4 regions of the Xenorhabdus budapestensis genome follow, and region 1 is predicted to be linked to each of the others. Evidence: predicted binding sites of a transcription regulator. Region 1 holds the regulator's gene; each other region holds the start of a gene.

What was found. Region 1 encodes Fur, which represses iron uptake genes when iron is present. Its sites were predicted from a motif close to ATAATAATGAGAACNACTATCAA; they were not measured.
Region 2: the regulator Fur is predicted to act here: its motif matches at 2,492-2,514, upstream of sodA (superoxide dismutase [Mn]).
Region 3: the regulator Fur is predicted to act here: its motif matches at 2,684-2,706, upstream of HGO23_RS01710 (TonB-dependent receptor domain-containing protein).
Region 4: the regulator Fur is predicted to act here: its motif matches at 1,772-1,794, upstream of HGO23_RS09065 (TonB-dependent hemoglobin/transferrin/lactoferrin family receptor).

What each region holds. Positions count from the first base shown of each region.
Region 1 is NZ_CP072455.1:3,135,474-3,139,669, forward strand. It holds gene ybfE (LexA regulated protein) at 222-512, shown strand; gene fldA (flavodoxin FldA) at 687-1,220, shown strand; gene fur (ferric iron uptake transcriptional regulator) at 1,427-1,876, shown strand; gene HGO23_RS13615 (beta-N-acetylhexosaminidase) at 1,992-4,196, opposite strand, start outside.
Region 2 is NZ_CP072455.1:70,880-75,075, reverse strand. It holds partial or broken gene HGO23_RS00310 (MOSC domain-containing protein) at 305-766, opposite strand; gene yiiM (6-hydroxyaminopurine reductase) at 928-1,599, opposite strand; gene sodA (superoxide dismutase [Mn]) at 1,765-2,397, opposite strand; gene acs (acetate--CoA ligase) at 2,791-4,196, shown strand, end outside.
Region 3 is NZ_CP072455.1:418,222-422,417, reverse strand. It holds gene frdC (fumarate reductase subunit FrdC) at 1-135, shown strand, start outside; gene frdD (fumarate reductase subunit FrdD) at 152-505, shown strand; gene HGO23_RS01710 (TonB-dependent receptor domain-containing protein) at 601-2,661, opposite strand; gene HGO23_RS01705 (acetyl/propionyl/methylcrotonyl-CoA carboxylase subunit alpha) at 3,000-4,196, opposite strand, start outside.
Region 4 is NZ_CP072455.1:1,989,002-1,993,197, forward strand. It holds gene HGO23_RS09065 (TonB-dependent hemoglobin/transferrin/lactoferrin family receptor) at 1-1,524, opposite strand, end outside; gene HGO23_RS09070 (3-deoxy-7-phosphoheptulonate synthase) at 1,926-2,972, opposite strand; gene ppsR (posphoenolpyruvate synthetase regulatory kinase/phosphorylase PpsR) at 3,135-3,998, opposite strand.

The DNA.
Region 1 (4,196 bases):
TAATCAGACCAACACTATTCACTTTTCTCCGTTTTATTTCTCTTTCATACCGTACTTGCTATACACCACTTTCCCTACATTATTAGGTCTGAATTATGACTGAACCCGACAATCCCTCTTATCAACCAACAATCTCCCCCATCAACCAGTAGCGACACGCGTCCAGCTAAGGTATCATTGCCCGCTATATTATTGGTACACGCCCTTTATCAATCGAATTTATGGCAAAAGAACAAACTGATCGCACCACACTGGATTTGTTCGCAGATGAACGCAGGCCAGGGCGACCTAAAACAAATCCGCTGTCCAGAGATGAACAGCTTAGGATCAATAAACGCAACCAGTTGCGCCGGGATAAAGTCAAAGGACTGCGTCGGGTGGAACTAAAACTCAATGAAGATGCTGTTGGTGCTCTCAACCATCTGGCAAAACAGCGCAATATCAGCCGCAGTGAATTAATTGAACAGATGTTGCTGGCTCAACTGGCAACAGATAATCACCTTGCCAATTAACGGCTTTAATTCAACAGAGTGAAGCGGTGTCACCACACAAATCTGACAGACTTGTCACTGATGTTTGGTCAAAATAACGTTTTTCATTTTAATAAAACTGATATTTTTCCTGCTGATTTCAGCGTGACGTGTATGGATTTAATACACTAATAGAACAAGAGGTTAATCTACTTTATGGCAATAATAGGTATATTCTTCGGCAGCGACACTGGCAACACAGAGAACATTGCCAAAATGATCCAAGAAAAACTGGGCGGTGCTGATGTTGCGGAAGTTCACGATATTGCCAAAAGCAGCAAGGAAGATCTTGACGCCTTCGATATCCTGCTGCTAGGCATTCCAACCTGGTACTACGGCGAAGCTCAATGTGACTGGGATGATTTCTTCCCGACTCTGGAAGAGATCAATTTTGAAGGAAAGTTAGTTGCCCTGTTCGGTTGTGGTGATCAGGAAGATTATGCAGAATACTTCTGTGACGCTATGGGCACCATCCGCGATATTATTGAACCTCGTGGTGCAATTATTGTCGGTCACTGGCCAACTGAAGGGTATCACTTTGAAGTATCTAAAGGTATGGCTGATGATAATCACTTCATTGGCCTTGCTATTGATGAAGATCGCCAACCAGAATTAACCGAAGAGCGTGTTGATGCTTGGGTACAGCAGATTAAGGCTGAAATGAGCCTGTCAGAAATCCTCGGCGCATAATAAAAGATCTCCTCTGTGTATGTAAGGAAACAAATGCCTTTTGCACGGGATAATTCTTGAAATATGTGTCATGATAGCGAAGTGGGCATGGTTTTCATTTTCAGTATCCATGCCTATAATCTACAGCATGAAGCTGAATCATGATTCTCTCACGATACCCCAAGTATCACAAGTTCACTAAACTCAAGTTACAGGACTAAATCCGCATGACCGACAACAATAAAGCATTAAAAAATGCTGGACTTAAAGTAACACTTCCTCGCCTGAAAATTCTGGAAGTGCTACAGGTCCCAGAATGCCATCATGTCAGTGCGGAAGATCTCTACAAAAAACTGATTGATATCGGTGAAGAGATTGGCCTCGCCACTGTCTATCGCGTGTTGAACCAGTTCGATGATGCCGGCATTGTCACTCGCCACAATTTTGAAGGCGGTAAATCGGTTTTTGAACTCACTCAGCAACATCACCATGACCATCTGATTTGTCTCGACTGCGGCAAAGTGATCGAGTTCAGCGATGAGTCCATTGAAGAACGTCAGAAGGATATTGCTGCACGTCATGGAATCAAGTTGTCAAATCATAGTCTCTATTTGTATGGTCACTGTACTACAGGTGATTGCCGTAAAGATAGTACGTTACATGATGAGAAAGCATGATAAGAAGGCACGATAAGAAGTGATACATACTGCTCACTTTTGATATCGGCTCTTGTCAAAAGAAGCTGCTGCCGATTAGCCAAAGCTAATCGGCAGGTTGCTTTTTTACAGGCGATTATTTTTGATATACATCTTCAATTCGGCTGAAACGCTTACCATCAGTGCTAACAGAACGGACTTTCACATTACCTTCGACATATGGTCTTTGTCTGTCATCATAAATTTCCCAGGTTTTTCCATCATTCAACGAATACTGAATTGCCAGCCCGGGCAAAGCAATGTTCGCTTCCAATGTCCCTGACACAATCCTTGCGCCCGGTATTGGTAATCGATATGCAACATGTGCCTTATCCAGTTTTGCCATTTCACGTTGCCCCATTAAATTGGCAAAACGACGCCAATCATTATTGAGTTTATCGATTTCAACATACCGTGTGACTCCGCCTTTATATTCCCTGCCCTGCTGGTAATTCTGTTCCCATCCAGCCTGATGCCATGCACGTTCCGCCAGCGACAGCAAACGCGGATAAATCATATATTCCATTTGCTCATCAGTACGCACCGTTTCGCTCCATGATAGCCCTGACAAGCCATACGCCCCCGGCCAACGTTTATTACTGGTGGTATTGAAATAGTTGCCATTGATATCCACCGAAGTCTCGGCATTTTGTGGCATATTATTTGGTGCAAAACTGAAGATTTTGGCTTCATCATTAAAACGAGACGCCCAATAATAGCCCCGCTCCTTCGGATTAACTTCGTACGGCATATCCAGATAAACATAATCAGGGCTGGAAACAACGACACGATAGCCCTTGTTTGCCCAGTCATTAACGGAATCGTAACCTCCCCAATACAGCGTATCCCAAAAGTTCACCGTAACGTACTGAGTAGCAAAGTCTTTCACCGATTTCGCATGTTTCAGACCATCCTGCCATGACTGCATCGCCTCAATACCATGAGCATTGACAATCTTACTAACTTCAATCGCGAAATAACTGGCCAGCTCATCAACATCTTTGATGGTGCCATTCGCAATCATTTTTTGACAAACCTGAGATTTTGCCCATGGTTTGTCCTCAATTTTTTTATTTATGATCCCTTTACCCGGTTCAATTGGACCATCTTTGTCCTGATAACCCGACCCCAAACGAATATTTTTCGCTTCATCACCGCCAAAATGCCATGTTCTCAGTGATGTTCCGGCTTCTTTGTGCATAGCAACGATTTCACTGATGACTTTGTCAACAAAACGTTTGGAAGAATCCATGCACGGGTTCAAATAGCTATGGCGATCGTAAAACTGTACAGATGTCGTATTTGAGGTATCCGTCGGGTCGAGCAAACGGTACTCATTGGCTTCCTGTACCTTTCCTTCTGCCACCAATTTTTTATAGCGGGCTTCCATAGACACTACCGCTGCACGGGAATGGGCCGGAATATCAATTTCCGGGATCACCTCTATCTGACGAGCCTTAGCATATTTCAAGATATCAATGTAATCCTGACGGCTAAAATAGCCACTGCCCATATTATTACTTGCTGGCCCTGAGCCTAATTGTGGTAACAAACATTGCGTCTCAGTTAAATCATGGCAACGTTTGCTGCCGATTTCTGTTAATTCCGGTAAACCAGGAATTTCCAGACGCCAGCCTTCATCATCACTCAAATGGAAATGGAATTTATTCAGTTTATAAGCCGCCATTTGATCGAGCAGACGCAAGACAGCTTCTTTACTATGGAAATTCCGTCCGACATCAAGAAACATACCTCGATATTCAAATTTGGGGGCATCTTTTGCTGTTAATGTGGCTATTTTCGGTACACCATTGGCCGGAAGCAGGGAAAACAGTGATTGCAGGCCATAAAATACACCGGATTCATCAAAAGCAACAATTTGTGCTCCCTTAGTAGTGATATTCAGGGAATAAGCCCCTTTAACCCGCCAATCACCGGTAAATTTGTTAGCATTAATCTGAGTCGCAATCCGATAACCGCTATCGGTTAACTTAATGTTATAGTCAGCAAAACGCTCTCGAATAATCCGAATTGAAGCGTCACTCAATCCTCCCAGTTCTAACCTCACTCCATGAGATAAGTTGACATCCTGTGAATGAATGGACAATTTTCTGGGCGTCGGGATAATTTGCCCACGCAGTTTATCCTCATCAATTAATGACACCTGGCTGTTTTTCTCAAAACGGCTTTCGGGTGTCATCAGGATATTGTTATCCGCTGTAGTTCGTTTCCACTGCTCCCCTTTAAAATCAGATAAAAATGCACTCAGATCCTCAGTATCAGTATTAGTCAGTACCTTGGG
Region 2 (4,196 bases), 1.3 Mb from region 1:
TAAATCATCCACATATAAATCATATTCTAATAATACGAGTACTTATTTTGTGATAAATATCACATTAAAAAACATCAGTCTTTTTAACCTTTAATCATAAACAAGTTAATAATAATCTTATTTTATCAACAAACATTTTAATATAGAATATTGATAAATTAATTTTATATAAAAGAAACAATATAATAATTTGAAAGAGCAGAACAAAATAGAAAAAATAAGTATAACGATAACAAAATTATTGTTATCGTCCACTACAAGAAAACAACATATTTTTTAATTAAAATATATATCAGTAAATAAATTATTTACCAAATAAACGACGATTGAAATCCTCTATTTTTCCATGCAATATCCGCTTTTGCATCGTTAGATTCCAGCTAGCAGATAACCCTGCTGCACCCATTAGACGTTGGTATTGCTCTCCATCAAATGGGCTATGAAAAGCAATGGAAATAGCATCCTTAACAGAAACATCACTATTTCGACTGAGTAATTTTAGTGGTTCAGCAGCACTGACAAAACCTGAAGAGATGACCCGATATAACCAGCCACAATACCCTTCATCTTGCATCATAGCTGCAAAATTCGCAATTCCAGTAATAAGATTAAGTTTGTAGCAAGGAGAACGGGGCTGTGTCACCTGAATAATTACCTCTCCCCACTGGAAAATATCCCCAATAAAAACATTCTCTTCTGTCATACCCTCCGTTGATATATTTTCACCAAATAAGGGAGATACAAATAATTCCACTAATTCAGGATATAGAATATTGATAAATTAATTTTATATAAAAGAAACAATATAATAATTTGAAAGAGCAGAACAAAATAGAAAAAATAAGTATAACGATAACAAAATTATTGTTATCGTCCACTACAAGAAAACAACATATTTTTTAATTAAAATATATATCAGTAAATAAATTATTTACCAAATAAACGACGATTGAAATCCTCTATTTTTCCATGCAATATCCGCTTTTGCATCGTTAGATTCCAGCTAGCAGATAACCCTGCTGCACCCATTAGACGTTGGTATTGCTCTCCATCAAATGGGCTATGAAAAGCAATGGAAATAGCATCCTTAACAGAAACATCACTATTTCGACTGAGTAATTTTAGTGGTTCAGCAGCACTGACAAAACCTGAAGAGATGACCCGATATAACCAGCCACAATACCCTTCATCTTGCATCATAGCTGCAAAATTCGCAATTCCAGTAATAAGATTAAGTTTGTAGCAAGGAGAACGGGGCTGTGTCACCTGAATAATTACCTCTCCCCACTGGAAAATATCCCCAATAAAAACATTCTCTTCTGTCATACCCTCCGTTGATATATTTTCACCAAATAAGGGAGATACAAATAATTCCACTAATTCAGGAAATTGCCTTTTCCAAAAGAGGTAATGTTCCATAGGGTAATGACAAAGCGCGCGATCAGGACCGCCATGAAAACGAGTCTCTGCCTGTTCATCACCTTCCAGACCAAGAGAGGTAAGCTGTAAACGGCCATTCACCAACAGTTTGTTGATTGCACTGAAACCCCACTTTTCGGAAGATGTTATTTTACCTCTATATACCTGTGGGTAATACATTTCTATTTCTCCTCAATAGACTAATATAAATATTATCCTGACCGAATAAACGCGGCAAGCTTCATCTTTTGCCCTTTGAGAGAGCATTGTGAAAGGTCAATATCTCTGCTACAAGTAAAAAAAATGCTGACCCCGCAGTGATCAGCATTATTAAGAGAGGGATTTTTAGAACTTATTCCATTTTTTTTCGTAACGTTTTGCCGCTTCTTCCCAATTTACGACATGCCAAAATGCCTCAATATAGTCGGGACGACGGTTTTGATACTTCAGATAATAAGCATGTTCCCATACATCTAATCCCAAAATAGGATAACCAGAAGTACCGGAAATCTCTTCACCCATCAATGGGCTATCCTGATTTGCAGTAGAAACAACTTCAAGTTTGCCATCTTCTTTTAATACTAACCAGGCCCACCCAGAACCAAAACGAGTTGCGGCTGCTTGCTCAAATTTTTTTTTGAAAGCATCAACGCTACCAAAATCGCATTCTATCGCGGCTTTTAAGGCACCAGATAAAGTTGTCCCTAATTTCAAACCTTCCCAGAACATACTATGGTTTGAATGACCTCCTGCATTATTACGCATGAAAGTACGTTTATCCTCAGGAACTTCATCAAGCCGCTGAACGAGTTCATCAATCTCCAGACAGGCTAGTTTTGGACAGGATTCTAATGCAAGATTGGTATTTGTAACGTAGGTTTGATGGTGTTTGGTGTGATGAATAATCATCGTTTGTTTATCGAAATGCGGTTCTAGCGCATCATAAGGATATGGTAGAGAAGGTAGTGAATGGCTCATGTCATATCTCCAGTTGTTTAAAATATATACACCTTTTATTTGTTGGGTATGAGGCTCACACCTTGTGAACTGCAAGATTATTATAGTGAATTAAACAACAATGAAAATGATTATCAATTCCATGTTATAACTATGGTTTCCTTTCTCTTTCGCTTTTTATACATTTCTTAGATAAAATAACTGAATAAAATCCATTAGTTAGTGTATTTATTCAAAAAATAAAATTATTAATGGTAGTTAATTTTTCACAAATACGCCGCACTAAATGATCATCTCATGAAATTCATTCTTTCCAATGCGTGATCTTCCGCGCAAAAAAGAAACAAAAATTCTTCTTACACTTTAGTTAACCTTGTTTTGACATAGTATTAACAATTGCAAGGAGATAAAAATATGACTCAAATAATCAAGCATCCTATTCCTGCTGACATCGCAGAAACAGCCCTGATAAACAAGCAACAATATATGCAAGACTACCAATGGTCACTACAAGATCCTGAAGGGTTCTGGGGTGAGAAAGGTAAGATACTGGATTGGATAAAACCTTATACAAAGGTTAAAAACAGCTCTTTCGACCCCGGACACATTAGTATCCGCTGGTTTGAAGATGGGACACTGAATCTAAGTGCTAACTGCCTTGACCGTCATTTACAAGAGCGTGGTGATCAAACTGCCATTATCTGGGAAGGAGATAATCCCGCTGAATCCAGACATGTTACGTACCGAGAGCTATATCACGACGTCTGTCAATTCGCTAATGCTTTGAAAAAACTTGGGATTAAAAAAGGTGATGTCGTCGCTATCTATATGCCAATGGTGCCGGAAGCGGCCGTTGCCATGCTGGCTTGCGCCCGGATTGGCGCAATTCACTCGGTGATTTTCGGTGGTTTTTCTCCTGATGCAATTTCTGGTCGGGTTATCGATTCAAATGCCAAGTTAATTATTACTGCTAATGAAGGCATACGAGCCGGACGAACTGTTCCACTGAAAAAAAATGTCGATGAAGCACTGAACAATCCAGCCGTGACAAGTGTTACCAATGTTGTTGTTTTCAAACGTACAGATAATGCAACAAGCTGGCAGACCGAACGTGATTTATGGTGGCATAAATTAACCAGTGGGATTAATGCAGACTGTCAGGCCGAAGAGATGAATGCAGAAGATCCGCTATTTATTCTTTATACTTCCGGCTCCACAGGTAAACCCAAAGGGGTTCTGCATACCACTGGGGGTTATCTGGTCTACGCATCTTTGACGTTCAAATATACGTTTGATTACCGCCCTGATGAAGTTTATTGGTGTACAGCCGATATTGGTTGGGTAACAGGTCATAGTTATCTGTTGTATGGCCCGCTATCTTGTGGTGCAACATCCGTGATGTTTGAAGGTGTACCGAACTATCCTGATGTGAATCGCCTCAGTCAGGTTGTCGATAAACATCAGGTGAATATCCTCTATACCGCACCAACAGCCATTCGTGCATTAATGGCCGAAGGGGATAAAGCTATTGAAGGAACCAAGCGTACATCATTACGCATCATGGGTTCTGTAGGCGAACCCATCAACCCAGAAGCCTGGGAATGGTATTACAAAAAAATAGGCAACAGTAGATGCCCTATTGTCGATACATGGTGGCAAACGGAAACGGGTGGCTTCATGATCACACCATTACCTGGAGCAACTGATCTCAAAGCAGGATCAGCTACTCTGCCATTCTTCGGCATTAGCCCCGCATTAGTGGATAACTCAGGTGACATTCTGAGTGGTGAATGCGAGGGAAATCTTGTTATTACAGATTC
Region 3 (4,196 bases), 1.6 Mb from region 1:
TGGTTTGAGCTGGCTCCCAAGGCTCTCAATATCATTATCAAAAGTGAAAAAATTCCACCGGGACCGGTTGTCAAACTACTGTGGGCAACCACTATCATTGCTAGTGCCGTTATTCTCGGTGTAGCACTGCTCTAACCCCAAGGAGGATCTGATGAATCAAGTACCAAAACGTTCCAATGAACCGATTTTCTGGAGCCTGTTTGGTGCAGGTGGTATGTGGAGTGCCATTGTTGGGCCTGCAATTATCCTGCTACTAGGTATTTTGCTGCCACTGGGACTAGCACCGGAAGCGCTTTCTTATGAACGCATTCTGACATTTTGTCAGAGTTTTATTGGCCGCATCTTTTTGCTGCTGATGATTAGCCTGCCTTTATGGTGTGGTTTGCACCGTATTCATCACGGTATGCACGATCTGAAAATTCATATTCCCGCCAGTCAATGGGGGTTTTATGGTGCAGCCGCGATTCTGACTGTGGTTGCCTTGATTGGGATTTTTACGCTGTAATAGCGCTAATTTTAGCAAGCTATCCTGTAAAAAGTCTGCGGATAAACCGCAGACTTTTTACGAAAGGTATTTTTGCAACCTTTAAGACCTGTTCATTAGAACTTATAAGAAATTGTCGCTTTATATGTGCGGCCTTTTTCTTCTTGCCCTTTATAAATATTCAGATAGTAAGACTGTTCGTTGTAACGTTTATCGAAGATATTATCGATACCAAGCTGGATTTCTGTGTTTTTAAATGAGCCCGTTTTCGGAGCCCAGGAAATATACATATCACTGACGCTATAGCCTGATTTATGTACATTTACAACCCGACCACTATCTGTCCCTTTCGCGTCTGCTGACCTGACAAATCGGGAATTCCAACCGAGTTCAATGTCAGTTTTATCAAACAAGTAACTTCCCCCAATGGTAAAAGAATCACCAATAGTTGGTGTGAACTCTAATCTTCTGTCAAACAACTCATTACCTTGCATAATTTTATTATTCGCTTTGGCGTAAGTCGCTCTTAAGGACCAGTTATCCAGTTTATATTTAGTCGCTAATTCAAACCCTTCCAATCTGGATTTTGGGATGTTGTGTAGCTCTCTTTTAGCTAAAGTCGTAGACAGGTTTTTAAAATTGGTCTGGAATACTTTACCAATTACAGTAAATGAGTCGTTTTCAGCAAAAATACTAGGATATGTTCCCGCTACGCCAGTTTCTAAGTTGTACCCTGTTGTAGTTTTCAAGTTAGCATTGTGATTGCTTGGCCCCAGACCAATCTCTTTGCCCAATGGCCCTCTGAAAAGTTCGGTATAATTGGCAAATAATGTGGTTGACGCTCCAAGTTCGTATTTCAAACCAAGTGCTTTTGAGAAACGAGCATAAGTTCTCTCAAAAGGTTCATGGTTTTTATTAATAGTGTTGTATTTGTAATGATCCCATCTGACACCTGGTATGAAATGGAAATCAGCAATTTGAATATCATCTTCCAAATAAACAGATGATGACTTTCCTGTTTCTACTGCTTTTTTGTGTACATTTTCTGATACATCAGTGTATGCCATTCTGGTATCAAAATATTCATACCCATAAGTTAAAACATGGGATAATTTCTGGGTATCAAAATTAGAGACATTACGCGCCCTAATGCCTTGAGTTTCAACAATACTGTCAAATCCCTTTCCAGGCCCACCGACTTCCCTCATATGATTGAAATTTTGTTCTGTGTGATAGGCAGAAATTTTTAAATCAATGAAGTCATTATCGACTGGTACATATCTGTAAGTAAGATTATAAGCATCACGCTCTACAACGTACTTTCCTTTTTTCCCTTTATTGATGTCCGAACCAAAATTCAATCTGAAATTAGTATCCGCATCATTCTGATAACGTTCTCTTGATACACTGATGTACTGATCATCAGTCAGATTGAATTTCGCTTTTAATAAATAATTGACCAGTTTCCCATCGGTAGGAATTGAATCTCTTCCGCGGCTATCTCTGCCCGATTCAGCATCATTCATATTACGATGGTTAAAGTAGCCTAATAAATCAACTGCTCCCATTCTGCCATAAGTTGCTAAAGATTGCTGGAACTCAGAACCATTACTAACATAACTTAATTTGCCTTTTGTACCAAATAATTGGCCCGGCTCTAATAAATCACCAGCATCAACGGTTTCAAATTTTAATGCACCGCCAAGGGCTCCGGTATCATAGGTAATACTATTAGTACCAACGCTGATATCAATTTGCTTCAGCATTTCAGGGTCTATACCGTAATTCCCCGCATGATGGAAGTGATATCCCTCTTGCCGTGCACCATCAACCGTTACGTTGATGAACTGATCATCCATGCCACGGATTTTAAAGCGCTGCCCTAAAGCGCTAGGGTGACCCGCTTGAACGCCCGGTACATTCTTTAAAATCTCACCGACACTTTGTGCCTGTCTGACTTTAATTTCGTTACGGTTGACTTTTCCACTCTCTTGTTCTGCATTGTTACCTGCAATAACAACGAGTGTATCGCCAGTTGCCGTTGATTTTTTGATTGACCCTTCGGTGTTTGCTAATGCGTTAGTAGAGATAGCGACTGTCAGCATAGATGCAGACATCAAAGGAACACACAGACCACTTTTAGCCAAGCTTGCGTAAATTTTGGTAATTTTAGACATACATTTTTTAGTTAAAACATGATTGAGAATTATTATTATTTACATTTCTATAGGAAATGTAAATAACCTTAAGTGACTATCGTTTATTTTAACTATTTAGATTCGAAATCAGGTCCCAACAAATCCCACTATTCTTAGCTCTTAGCTCTTAGCTCTTAGCTCTTAGCTCTTAGCTCTTAGCTCTTAGCGAAGATTTGTTGACGATCTGAGTCCACAAAGGCAGGTTTATTTATTGAATAGAATGAAGAAGTTGATGACGATAAAAAGCCTGAGTGAGATCTTCACCTCAAAGCTCAAACGGGTATAAATTTATACCCGTTGGTTTTTTAGATAAAATATTAATACTCTATTCTGGCCAAAACTCGGTCTGCATCCTGATAATTCCCTGCCTGAGCACAGAATGTGATTCTCCCTGAACGATGTGCACGGATCTGTACCTCCATTTTCATGGCTTCCATCACAGCAATCACATCACCTTCATTAACTTGCTCCCCTTCCTGAACTAACCAAGAATGCAGAATGCCGGAAATAGGTGCCTTTACCTGACGGGGATCTTGCGACTTTTTTTGCTTTGTTATTGGCTGAGAAAATTGCTTCTCACTGGCAGACGCTAATTTCGCTAAACCTGCCAATAAATCTGATGACAAGCCCAATTGATGCCTGCGACCATCAATTTCAATATATGTGCGGGTGATATGCTTGTCCTCAGCCGGGATCTGACGAAGCGAAGCCTCCAGTTCATCGGCAAAGTCTGTTTCAATCCAGCGGGTATGAACGTTGAAATTATCTCCTGAGACAAAATCAGGATGTTCGATTACAGCTCGGTGGAAAGGTAAAACTGAGGCTACTCCACTGATTTTAAATTCTTGTAATGCCCGACGTGCACGGGCAAGAGCTTGCTCACGCGTTGTTCCTGTGACAATCAGTTTTGCCATCAATGAATCAAAAGCAGCGGGGATTGTAGAACCACTCATTACACCGGAGTCCAGACGAATACCGGGACCAGAAGGCGGGAGAAACTCTGTAATAGCGCCGGAAGTGGGCAAAAAACCTTTTCCGGCATCTTCTGCATTGATGCGAAATTCAAATGAGTGCCCTCTTGGTTCAGGTGTCTCTTGGATGCTTAACGGATAACCTTCTGCAATCCTCAACTGTTCAATGACCAAATCAATACCTGTTGTTTCTTCCGTAACAGGATGCTCTACTTGTAAGCGAGTATTCACTTCTAAGAAAGAGAGCGAACCATCAGCACTGAGTAAAAACTCGACCGTCCCCGCTCCAACATAATTGGCTGCCGCACAAATCGCTTTTGCCGCTTGATGAATGCGTTCCCGTTGCTGCTGAGTTAAAAAGGGAGCCGGAGCTTCTTCCACCAGTTTCTGATTCCGGCGCTGCAAGGAACAGTCTCGGGTGCCAAGCACAACGATATTGCCGTATTTATCTGCAATTACCTGCGCTTCAATATGACGCGGTTTATTCAGGAACTGTTCAATAAAACATTCCCCCCGCCCAAAAGCGGCTGTCGCCTCACGTAT
Region 4 (4,196 bases), 1.1 Mb from region 1:
ATAGCTGGCTTTGAATTTCAGGCCATCATTGTTGGTAAACAGTTCATCGAAACGTAACCCGAAGCCATATTCCAGAGTTTCATTGCTTTCAGGGCGTAAGTTAGGATTAGGTTTCCAGTAATTATTTGGAAAATGTTTGGAATCGTTATACATCTCTCCCATTGTCGGTGAACGGAATGCCTGAGAGTAAGAAGCAAACAGCATTGACCAATCTGTTGGGGTGATACTGATAGCACCTTTTGATGACCATTTATCGGCATTGATATCTTTATATTTATCATTTGATGCTTTGTAATTGTCGTAACGTGTACCGATGATAAATGAAATTGGTAAGTCACGAATGGTTATCTCATCTTGCAACCAACCAGATGCAAAACGGATGTCCGCATTCGGAAATCCATTTATATAATTGCTGCTTGGTTTTTGTTTCTGTTTATATATTTCGCTACCATAAGTAAATTGATGTGCAGCAAAGGAGTTAGCATTCAAGTGCGAACGGTTTTCCAATTTTATACCGTAAGTTTCCTGTTTACGGCCTTCAAAACCATTTTTCTCACTCTTAGCATCAATACTAATGTTGGAATAGTAAATATCTGTTCTGAAATTTAACCAGTTATATTCTGCCGGATTCAACTTGTAAGTCAGTTGCGCATCACGTTGTGTTGTGGTGCGATCAGCCTGTTCTGTTTTATCTGCTGTTTTGACAGATTGTGGGTTCAGTGGCTCATTGGCCTTATTGCGATAATAACGAAGTTCGCCACCAATTGATTGGCTGTCATCAATTTGCCATGTCCCTTTGGTCAGTACATTGCCGATAATTTCATCATTCTGGCCTTTTACCCCGCCGCCATAACGAATATTGCCAACATCACGGGTGCTGAAACTAAATAGACCATCAAGATTATCGGTTTTACCAAATGCGGCTCCGCCGAATCCCCAACTGTGATCCCCAGTTCCGGCACGACTAAAAACACGAAAACCGCTATTTTGCCCTGCCTGTAAGAGATCTGCTGCATCAACCGTCTGATAGGCAATAACTCCACCTAATGCGCTACTGCCATAGAGTAGGGCAGATGGGCCCCGGACAACTTCAACTTGTTTAATCAGTGAGGGATCAAGGAAAATACCATTAATGTGCCCGGTATCAGTACCCTGACGAACACCATCAACCAGCATTAAAACGCCTTTTTGAGAGTAACCACGCATACTGATATCTTGCCCGTTAGCACGCCCGTAATCCGCAGTATTAATCCCGGGGATCTTGCTCAGCAAGTCATTTGCATTGCCTGCAACTTTACTGCTGGCTGAGTTACCTTCAACAACTGTTACCATCATAGGTGCTTCAAAACTGTCGCGCTGATTCCCTGTGGCATAAACTGTCAGCGTATCTTTATGAGGTTTACTTTTTTCTGCTGGGGCTGTTTTATCAGTTGGGATGGTTACTGCGTGAGCAGAAGACAACCCTGTCAGAATGACAATACTTAATGCAGACAATTTTAGGTTTGGTGGTTGAATTCGGGTCATATAGGTTATCTCCATAATTTTGCTGTGTTTTAAAGCACATGAATGGTTTTGAAACACTCATATATCGTTTTAATCACCATGAGATGCATCCCGGTGAATTCTCTGAATTGTTATTAAGTCAGAGTAAAGTTATCGGTTTGTGTAGAATCACGATGTAACGCAAGAAGGATCTGTTGTTGCAAAGGATTGATGTGGTAACACAGGCAATCAGTTAATTTTTTCATAACCAATATGAACAATAATTATTATAATATTGAGAATAATTATCGTTTCTGATTTGATTAACTTCAAGTTATTTTTTTATGTAGGTATAACTGACTCAATAGATTGGTTTTGTATGATTTTTCAAAAGGGGGCTGGCTCCTACTCTCATCGTGAACAGAAGCCAGTAAAAACGATATTCAGAACCGACTTTCAACTGCTTCGGCCAGAATATTAAGGAATTGTTCAGTATCTTGCCAACTGAGGCATGGATCAGTAATCGATTGCCCGTAGGTCAGAGGTTCTCCCTGCATGATTTTTTGAGAACCTTCAACTAAAAAACTTTCTGCCATAACACCCGCGATAGCCGTTGAACCAGACTGAAGCTGTTGGCTGATATTTCTGGCTATATCCAGTTGTCGGCGGTGAACTTTCTGACAGTTTCCGTGACTGCAATCTACAATCAAGCGTTCTGGTAAGTCGAATTCACGTAATTTCTGACAAACTTCTGTAATATCTTCAGCACTGTAATTCGGTTTTTTCCCGCCACGCATAATGATATGGCCATAAGGATTTCCGCTGGTCTGATAGATGGTCATCTGTCCATCTTTATCTGGTGACAAGAACATATGTCCGGCACGTGATGCTCGTATCGCATCAATAGCAATATGAATATTGCCGTCAGTACCATTTTTAAATCCGACCGGACATGACAATGCGGAAGCCATTTCCCGGTGGATTTGGCTTTCTGTTGTTCTTGCACCGATTGCTCCCCAGCTAATTAAATCTGCAATATATTGCCCGATGACCATATCCAAAAATTCTGTGGCGGTGGGCATTCCCAATTCATTGATATCAATTAATAACTTACGGGCGAGTGAGATCCCTTTATTGACCTGACAGGAGCCATCTAACATAGGGTCTGAAATCAAACCTTTCCAGCCAACAACAGTACGAGGCTTTTCGAAGTAGGTTCGCATTACGATTTCCAGACTGTGCTGATATTTTTCACGTAATACGTGCAGACGCGAGGCATAATCAAAAGCGGCATCAACATCATGAATAGAACAGGGGCCAATGATGACCAGCAAACGTTGATCGTTGCCTGTCAGAATAGCTTCAATACGTCTGCGTGATACCGTCACATTTTGTAATGTTTTTTCTGATATGGGGTATTGTTCAGAAAGTGTTTTAGGTGTTATTAATCTGTCAATTGGGTGGGTTCTTAACTCATCTGTTTTGGGCATATACTTTCTCGAATTCTACTTCATCTTAGGACGCAGTCTGGCGTAATTGAAATTACAATAACTCAACCTCCAGCAAATTCAACAGACAATAATTACAATTATATGAGAAATCGCGAGTATAAGATTGTAATAGTGTTCTGAGATATGCTGGTATTTCCGGGATCAGAACATGCGCCGTTTCAATCCCATAATGTCAATAATTTTGGTTGAAATTTCTTCGACAGAATAATTGGTGGTATTTAAATAATTAATTTTGTTTTTGCGGAATAGAGCTTCAACCTCAGCAATTTCGATCCGACATTGCCGTAATGAAGCATAACGACTATTTTCTCTCCGTTCTTCCCGGATAGCAGCCAGCCTTTCCGGGCTTATTGTCAATCCGAATAATTTCTGCTGGAAAGGTTTTAGATCGGCAGGCAATTGCAGATTATCCATATCATCAGCGGTGAAAGGATAGTTTGCGGCTTGAATGCCGAATTGCATGGCAAGATAGAGGCTGGTGGGTGTTTTTCCACAGCGGGATACACCCAGAATAATCACCTGAGCCTGATCGAGATTGCGTAATGAAACCCCATCATCGTGTGCGAGGGTATAATCAATGGCTGCGATACGGGCATCATATTGACTCAGATTTTTCTTAGATAAACCGTGAGTACGGTGTAATTCAGGTTTGGGTTTCAGTCCGATTTCTTGCTGCAATGGTGCTACGAGAGTCTGGACAATATCCAAGCAAAAACCTTCACTGCTGGTGATAATATTTTTAACTTCACTGGAAATGATGGAATAAAAAACTAGTGGCCTGATTTGTGTTGCCTGATAGATGGTATTTATCTGGCTCCTGGTTTCTTCTGCTCTTATTTTGTTGGTTACAAAGGGTAAGGTATAAGACGTGATAGTAATTGGGAATTGGGACAATACAGCATGACCCAAAACTTCTGCCGTAATTGCTGTGCCATCGGAAATGAAAAATACACTGTGTTCCAGAGTTTCATTGTCCTGAGTCTGAGGGAGTTGGATCTCTATCATTGTGTTTTTCTTTTCTTGTTGAGTTTATAGGGTATTATCAAAATATTAGCTGAATCGTTTTTATTACAAATTACAGCTATAGCTTACGTTCCAAATTATACGCGTAAAAAAATAATATTGTTGGGTTGATCGATTCACCTTTCAATATGTAGCAAAACATTGTGCTAGGCTATTTCCTGTTGTAAAAAACAGCCTTAA